Regions from separate parts of the Shewanella sp. 10N.261.52.F9 genome, predicted to be linked through region 1. Evidence: riboswitches for the same ligand, from Rfam matches in the RefSeq annotation. Region 1 holds a riboswitch; the other holds the start of a gene.
The links. Region 1 has a riboswitch for thiamine pyrophosphate ahead of AB4298_RS03810 (TonB-dependent receptor). Riboswitches for the same ligand answer to the same signal wherever they lie in the genome.

Region 1 (4,041 bases):
ATGAGTTGGTGTTCAAGTTACCCGCAAAAGATGACAACATAGGTAATCCTATTTTACCAGCCTTACACGGCGGTGTGATTGCGGGATTTATGGAAATGTCGGCGATAGTGCAGTTAATGGTATTTATGCAAACCACTAAGGTGCCTAAGGTGGTCGATTTCTCAATTGACTACTTAAGAGCGGGTTACCATAAAGATAGCTTTGCTGAGTGTAAGATCACCCGTCAAGGCCGGCGAGTGGCCAATGTAAGCATTAATTGTTGGCAAACCAATCGTAAGCATTTAATCGCCACCGCAAGAGCGCACTTTTTGATAGATTAGTGCTAGATTATACAGATAAGCATAAATGCAATGCTAATGAGTAATAAAGGGGATGGATATGAAAAAGGTTTTATTGGGGCTGTTTACCGCATTAATTATTACCGCATGTGCGCCACATACCGCCGGTGTCATGGCTGGCTCTGACGGCCAAGTGCGTGTTGATAACAATAGTTTTGGTAAAGAAGTTCAAGTAGCCAACATCATGGCACGCCCTGAAGGTGGCTTTTTACGTGGTACTGGCACTATTGTCAGCCAAGTTTCTACCGACCTTAGACTGCAATACAAGTTTACCTGGTATGACTTAAACGGTATGACGATTGATGATGAAGGGGTTAGCTGGAAGTCAGTCAAACTTCATGGTAAACAACAGTTGCAGGTCAGTGCTGTTGCACCTAATGCCAATGCGACTCGCTTTGAGCTTTATGTCAGAAAAGCTTTCTCTAATTAGTAATTAAAAGTCGACGAAAGCGACAAAAAATACGTCTGTTAAAAAAACGTCAGTTAAACTGGCGTTTTTTTATGCATAGCGTTCAGGTTTTTTAAGAAGTCTGTCACTGAGTTGTAAAATTCATGTATAATCGCGCTCGCCAAGGGGTGTTAAAGTCTATCAATCGAAAGTTGGATTTGTAGATTTATACTGAGATGTTGCAAAACGAACCCTTTGAACCTGATCCGGCTAATACCGGCGTAGGAATGGGCCACAATTCATTTTCCGATCGCTTCTTTACTGATGCCGGATCTCAAAATTTTACTTTGAGGTCCTATGTTAAATCTAAATTCTTATTCGCCAATTGCCCTCGCGGTAATTGCAGTAATTTCATCTCCCAATGTTGCTGCTAATAGCCAACAAACTTCAACTCCTGACGATATCGAAGTGATGGTAGTTACATCCGATTTTCGTGGTTCAGCATTAGAAAAAATGCCTTCAAGCGTTACGGTTATCGACCAGCAACAAATTGAAGATGAAGGCGCGCAGCATTTCGAAGATATCTTGAATAATATTGCTAACTTCAATTGGTCTGGTGGCAGCTCGCGTCCAAAATATTTTCAAATCCGTGGTGTCGGTGAGCAAGAAGAGTATCAAGGAGCACCTAACTCCTCGGTCGGTTTCGTGGTAGACGATATCGATTTATCAGGCTTGGGCATGGTTTCAAGCATGTATGATTTACAGCAAGTTGAAGTTCTGCGCGGTCCGCAAGGCACACGTTATGGTGCTAATGCACTAGCGGGTCTTATCTACCTTAAGAGTAACGATCCGACAGATGTGTTTGAACATGGCGCCGAGGTTTCATTAGGTAATGATAACCTACAAACCTTTAGTGGTTTTAGTTCTGGTCCTGTTACCGATTCGGGGAATTTATTATATCGCGTGTCTTTGCAACAACATCAGCAAGATGGCTATCGCGACAACCTTTACCTTGATCGAAGTGATACTAATAATCGTGATGAGTTTACCGGGCGCGCTAAGTTACGTTGGTACGCAACAGACGATTTAGAAATTGATTTAACTCTACTACATGCAAATTATGATAATGGTTATGATGCGTGGACATTGGATAATAACGGTTTTGATACGTTAACCGATGCGCCAGGTGTTGATAAACAGCGCACAACTGGTTCATCGCTTAAGTTCACTTATACAGGAGCCGAGGACTTTGAGTTGACCTCATTAACCTCTTTGGCACAATCAGACACTCGCCACAACTACGATGGCGACTGGGCAAACCCTGATTATTGGGCAAGTCGAGATTGTGACGGTAGCCCATGTGAATATGAATATAACTGGGATAAAAAAGGCGAAAGAAAAACAGTCACTCAAGAGTTTAGATTGTCTTCTACAGAATCAGGTCGCATTTTTGCTGATAGCACTGATTGGTTAATCGGTGTTTATGGTATGGATTTGCAAGAAGATAACGACACTGTTGATAGCTACAGCCAGTTATCTGCCGAATATCGAGCTCAGAATTATGCACTATTTGGTCAATTAGACTCAGATTTAGGCTCTAGCTATGCGCTGTCTGTCGGTTTACGTGTGGAGCGTCGCGATAGTGATTATAGCGATTCTGCAGGTGATGAGTTCGACCCAAGTGAAACGATGTGGGGAGGGCATATTGCGCTGAGCAAAGCGTTAAGTGAAAACCATGAATCATATATTCGTATAGCACGTGGTTATAAAGCTGGCGGCTTTAATATGTCATTGCCAGAAGAAGTCGCGGATAAAAAAGAATATGACACTGAAATCCTCTATAACTATGAGTTGGGCTTAAAGTCGACTTGGTTAGATGGCCAAGCAAACACCAACTTCGCATTATTCTATATGGATAGGCAAGATCAACAAGTTGCCGCGTCTCAGCAATCAACGGTACCAGGGCAAGAAGGTAACTTTATCTTGTTTACTGAAAATGCTGGTAGCTCTCATAACTATGGTGCTGAGCTCGATGGTAATTGGTATGCCACTGATAACCTACAGGTGTACGGTAGTGTAGGCTGGCTTGAAACTGCTTATGGTGATTATCAGTATGAAGATAAGTACGGTACAGTTGTTGATTTGTCGGGCCGTGAGCTAGCCCATTCACCAAACTTTACTTTTAGTTTAGGGGCGACATACCGCAGTGATAGCGGCTGGTTCGCGAATGTAAACGCCAGTGGTAAGAGCGACTTTTACTACTCAGACAGTAATGAGTCAAAATCAGATGCGTACCAAGTCTTTAACGCAAAGGTTGGCTATGAAGCCGATATTTGGTCTGTCTACCTGTGGGGACGTAACTTGTTTGACGAAAAATACGGCGTTCGTGGTTTTTACTTCGGTAATGAGCCTGATTTGGACTGGGCAGATAAGCAATATATACGCTATGGTGACCCACAACAAATTGGTATGACGTTTAACGTTAAGTTTTTGTAATCGTAGATTTAAATCACTTTAATTCATTAACAATATTATTAAGCCGTCGGTTCAAGACGGCTGAGGTTAGTAAGATGAAATTGACTGCAGAGATCAGTTGTTACCCGCTACAAGATAATTATCTAGAGCCTATTAAATGGTTTATTGGTCGCGTTGACTCTTACGAGAATATCCAACGTGTTACTAATGCGATGGCTACTCAAGTTGTTGGTGAATATAGCGACGTAATGTCAATGCTAGCGATTGAAATGCAAGCAGCCCATGAGAAGTTCGGCAAAGCCGTATTTGTGTGTAAGTTTATTGGTGGTGAGCTAAATTTAAACCATAGCGAGTAAATGGCGACTGTTACAATACACACGCTAAAATGGTCACAGTGCAGTTTTGTTCTGTGACCATTTTTTACATAATAATAGAACTATTTAGTGATTGTTTACGACTAGATGGAGAGCGTTTTACATGTCTGAATTTTGGCTGACTCTAGTCAACAGCTTTACTAGCGCTTTTGGTGAAGCACAAGCTTTGACCGCATGGGAAGCTGTAGCCGTATTATTAGCTTTGGCGTACCTTGTTTTTGCCATGAAGGGCAGTATTTGGTGCTGGGCTGCTGCATTCACCAGTACCGCGATATATACCGTGCTTTTTTGGAATGTGGCTTTGTTAATGGAGTCGCTACTGAACGTTTATTATATGGCCATGGCGGTTTATGGCTATTGGATGTGGACAAGGGGAGGGAATAAACATGCCGGTGTTAATATCGTTTCTTGGGGCTTAACGACCCATATTAAGTTAATTAGCGTAACCGCAGCGATTTCTCTAGTT
Region 2 (4,041 bases), on a different contig from region 1:
GGTAAAGCTCTGCGCCTTTCGCCTTAAACTCGGCCGACATTTGTGCCATACCTTGCGCTCGTTCAACAGCCAATTTTGCCGCCTCAGCATCGCTACCGCTATAAGACTCATATTCCGCGGCAGATTTAATATCAATGGTTTTAGCCCCAGCTTCACGCTCTTGCGCCGCAGCGTAATCACGCACTTCTTGGGTAATTTTCATTGAGCAGAATTTTGGGCCACACATAGAGCAAAAATGAGCAACTTTAGCTGATTCTTGTGGCAGTGATTCATCGTGATAAGCACGGGCGGTTTCAGGGTCTAAACCTAGGTTATATTGGTCTTCCCAACGAAACTCAAAACGCGCTTTTGATAAGGCATTGTCACGAATTTGCGCGCTCGGATGCCCTTTCGCCACATCTCCAGCATGAGCAGCAATTTTGTAGGCAATTAGACCTTGCTTAACATCTTCCTTGTTTGGCAAACCTAAATGCTCTTTAGGCGTGACATAACAAAGCATCGCGCAGCCATACCAAGCAATCATTGCAGCGCCAATACCTGAGGTAAAATGATCGTAACCCGGCGCAATATCGGTCGTTTGTGGGCCTAAAGTATAGAATGGTGCTTCATCACACACCTCTAGCTGCTTATCCATGTTCTCTTTAATCAGATTCATTGGAATATGGCCCGGACCTTCAATAATGGTCTGCACGTCATACTCCCAAGCAATTTTCACCAGCTCACCTAAGGTTTCTAGCTCAGAGAATTGCGCTTCATCATTGGCATCGGCAATTGAGCCGGGACGCATACCATCGCCTAATGACAGCGACACATCATAGGCGGCACAGATTTCACAAATTTCTCTAAAGTGTTCATAAAGGAAATTTTCTTTATGGTGCGACAAACACCACTTAGCCATGATAGAGCCACCGCGAGAAACAATACCGGTTAAGCGTTTAGCCGTCATCGACACATAGCGCAGTAATACGCCGGCATGAATCGTAAAGTAATCCACGCCCTGCTCTGCTTGTTCAATTAAGGTATCGCGGAATGTTTCCCAGTTAAGATCTTCAGCAACACCATTCACTTTCTCTAGTGCTTGATAGATAGGAACGGTACCAATAGGTACCGGAGAGTTACGAATAATCCATTCGCGGGTCTCGTGAATATAACGACCGGTAGATAAGTCCATTACCGTATCGGCGCCCCAACGGGTCGACCAAACTAGCTTTTCAACTTCTTCTTCAATCGATGAGGTTACCGCTGAGTTACCTATATTGGCGTTAACCTTAACTAAAAAGTTACGGCCAATAATCATCGGCTCTGCTTCTGGATGGTTAATGTTTAGTGGGATAATTGCGCGGCCGCGAGCAATTTCTTGCCTAACAAACTCAGGGGTAATTGGTTCACCAATCGCAGCACCAAAACTCTCGCCTTTGTCTTTTTGGGTCAGAATTGGGTCTGTTACCTCAGACTTTGCCATATTTTCACGTATGGCAATGTACTCCATCTCAGGGGTAATAATGCCTTGGCGAGCATAGTGCAATTGGGTAACACGTTTACCTTCTTTCGCGCGGCGCGGCGGTAATAAAGACTCGAAACGCAGATGGTCTAGGCCATCATCAGCAAGGCGCTGCTGAGTAAAGCCCGAACTTGCACCTTGTAACTGCTCAGTATCACTGCGCTCTTCAATCCAGTTTTCACGGAACTTCTCAAGACCTTTACGCACATCAATCAGTGTATCAGGATCTGAGTAGGCACCCGCGCAGTCATACACCTTTAACGGCGGGTTGGCTTCAAATACAGGATTGGTTTCGTCACCACCAATAAGCGTATCGGCTTGATGAATTTGGCGCATACCCACTTTAAGGTCAGCACGGCTACCTTCAAGGTAGATTTTCTCAGAATTTGGGTGTTGTAGTGGTTTTAGATTATCAATAAATTGTTGAGCTTGAGCTCGGGTTTCGCGACGATTTGACATTAGCAAACTCACTTTAAAAAAAGAAATGAAGTTGCTTGCCAGGAGAAAATGAGAATCTGAAAAGTTGAACATATAACTAGGGGTAAATTCTAGTTACACGTAACCACCGAAATGCTGCTTTGGCGCTTATTTAAAAGTCAGTTTATGCAGTTATTTCGCTTGTTTCCTTCGCAGGTTCTAGCCTGATCAGGTTCAACGGATCCCGAATTAACGGTCTCAGCCATATGGCACTCCGACAAGATGAGCTGGCAGTATAGACCTATCCGCAGGTGAGATACAAGGGCTTAAAAAGTTATTAGACCAGAAGTTAAAGACTTAGCCATCAAAGCTCAAGCTGATGATATTCAAGGACTTTGAATCGCTACTTTATAGTAAACGGTCATCAACTTGAGTTTTTATCAAACAAATTTTTTATTATTTCCCCAGCATACGCTTTTCTAGTCGAGCAGCGATGGCCTCATTAATTGCTTTTTTAACCTTGTCGCCACCACAATTGAAAGGGTAACCGATAGTCTCGGCATAAGGGTTAATTTGGTCGCCAATTTTAACGATGCGATAGCAAGTATCGCCTTTTCTAATGATGCGATTAGGATCCAGTACATGATCGGTGGTGACCACCTTACTGTACTTATCTATCTCCGGAAAAACGAGTTCCTGCATTTCGCCATCCATCTCACTAAGCGAGCGTTTTTGGCTATAGTTAGCCGCGCTACTTACGACCAGTTCATCAAGTTTATTCGCCCGCTGTTTTGCAAGATAAGATTGGGTAAAGCGCTTTGCTGAGGTGTTTTTGGATGTATCAGCACTCGGGGCAGATAATGCAGTTGCCACTTTAGCTTTATCATCAATTGCCTGTGATAAGTCAGTTTTGGGCGCAGACTTAATTTGTTTACTAGGCTCTTGAACTTCTGTGCGCTTAATCCTTGCCGTATCCTGATTATTAACAGCTAGCTTATCCTTTAATGGCGTTGTTGCACTTGGCTTACTCTCAAATAGGCTCTCTATGCGGCCCTCTAACAAAGGATCAGCTTTTGGCGCTTGGTATAAGTAAGATTGGATTGTAGTCTCGGCCAGTTTATTAACGCTTACAGTAGGTCTAACCCAAAAGTAATTGACCGCTACAATGACAGCAACATGCACTAAAAGCACGCTAATAATCAGCACTGAAAATGGTGATAATCGAGATCTTGCTAAATACGATTTAGATAACACATTGGTTGCGGTATTATCTCGCACTATTGGTGTAACAGGGTTTTGTAATATAACGCTATTGTTACCTGAGGAACGACCGTGGCGGCTATCCTCAGTCTGTCTATCGATGTTTAGAGGCTGAATAAAATAAGCGCTGGGTTCTAGAACACCTTCAGCGCCATAAAATACCGTTATCAACCTATCATCTAAGCAAGTATCAGTCGCTGAGTATGCCGTAAAATGTCTTTTGTCATCGACGTTAGCCTCAACCTTAGCATTGAAATCCTTTTTGACGGTTATTTGCTTCATGCAGTTAACTTGATCCTATTTGAACTATTATCCCTATTCAGCTGTAATTTAGAGCAAGCTTAATGAAATTAGTTCAACATTGATTCTACCGACTAAAGCCAACACAAAATGACTAAAAGTCTCCAATAATAACAGCATTAACACCAACCAATTTAAGCGTACACGTGTTAGCTAAACCTGTGGCTTTTCAATTCAAAACTGTTACACTGGGCCTAATTGTGGTCAAACCAGAAGTCTTTTATACGATGGCAGTAGAACAAGCGACAGTTTCAGACAATCAAACATCTCCAACAATAGAGAAGCAAATTACTGTGGCAAATTACTGCGCCAAAGAAGAACTTGCTAACAGTATTAGTCATGGCCTCGGTGTCATTATAGGTATTGTTGGGCTTATCCTTTGCTTGCTAAAGGGCTATGACCACTTAAGCTTTGTGCAATTAAGTGGAGTTGTTATTTACTGCGCAAGTTTCATTCTGTTATTTCTATGCTCAACCTTGTATCACAGCGCCACATCACCACTTTTAAAGCATAAATTAAAAATTGCCGATCACTGTGCTATTTACCTTTTGATTGCAGGCACT

Region 2: linked by a shared signal. The riboswitch ahead of thiC (phosphomethylpyrimidine synthase ThiC) and the one ahead of AB4298_RS03810 (TonB-dependent receptor) in region 1 are both predicted to bind thiamine pyrophosphate.

The regions. Positions count from the first base shown of each region.
Region 1 is NZ_JBFRNX010000004.1:196,598-200,638, reverse strand. It holds gene AB4298_RS03820 (PaaI family thioesterase) at 1-320, shown strand, start outside; gene AB4298_RS03815 (YcfL family putative periplasmic lipoprotein) at 379-768, shown strand; TPP riboswitch at 901-1,031, shown strand; gene AB4298_RS03810 (TonB-dependent receptor) at 1,084-3,222, shown strand; gene AB4298_RS03805 (hypothetical protein) at 3,297-3,557, shown strand; gene pnuC (nicotinamide riboside transporter PnuC) at 3,679-4,041, shown strand, end outside.
Region 2 is NZ_JBFRNX010000024.1:147,907-151,947, reverse strand. It holds gene thiC (phosphomethylpyrimidine synthase ThiC) at 1-1,960, opposite strand, end outside; TPP riboswitch at 2,107-2,205, opposite strand; gene AB4298_RS16860 (hypothetical protein) at 2,375-3,460, opposite strand; gene trhA (PAQR family membrane homeostasis protein TrhA) at 3,706-4,041, shown strand, end outside.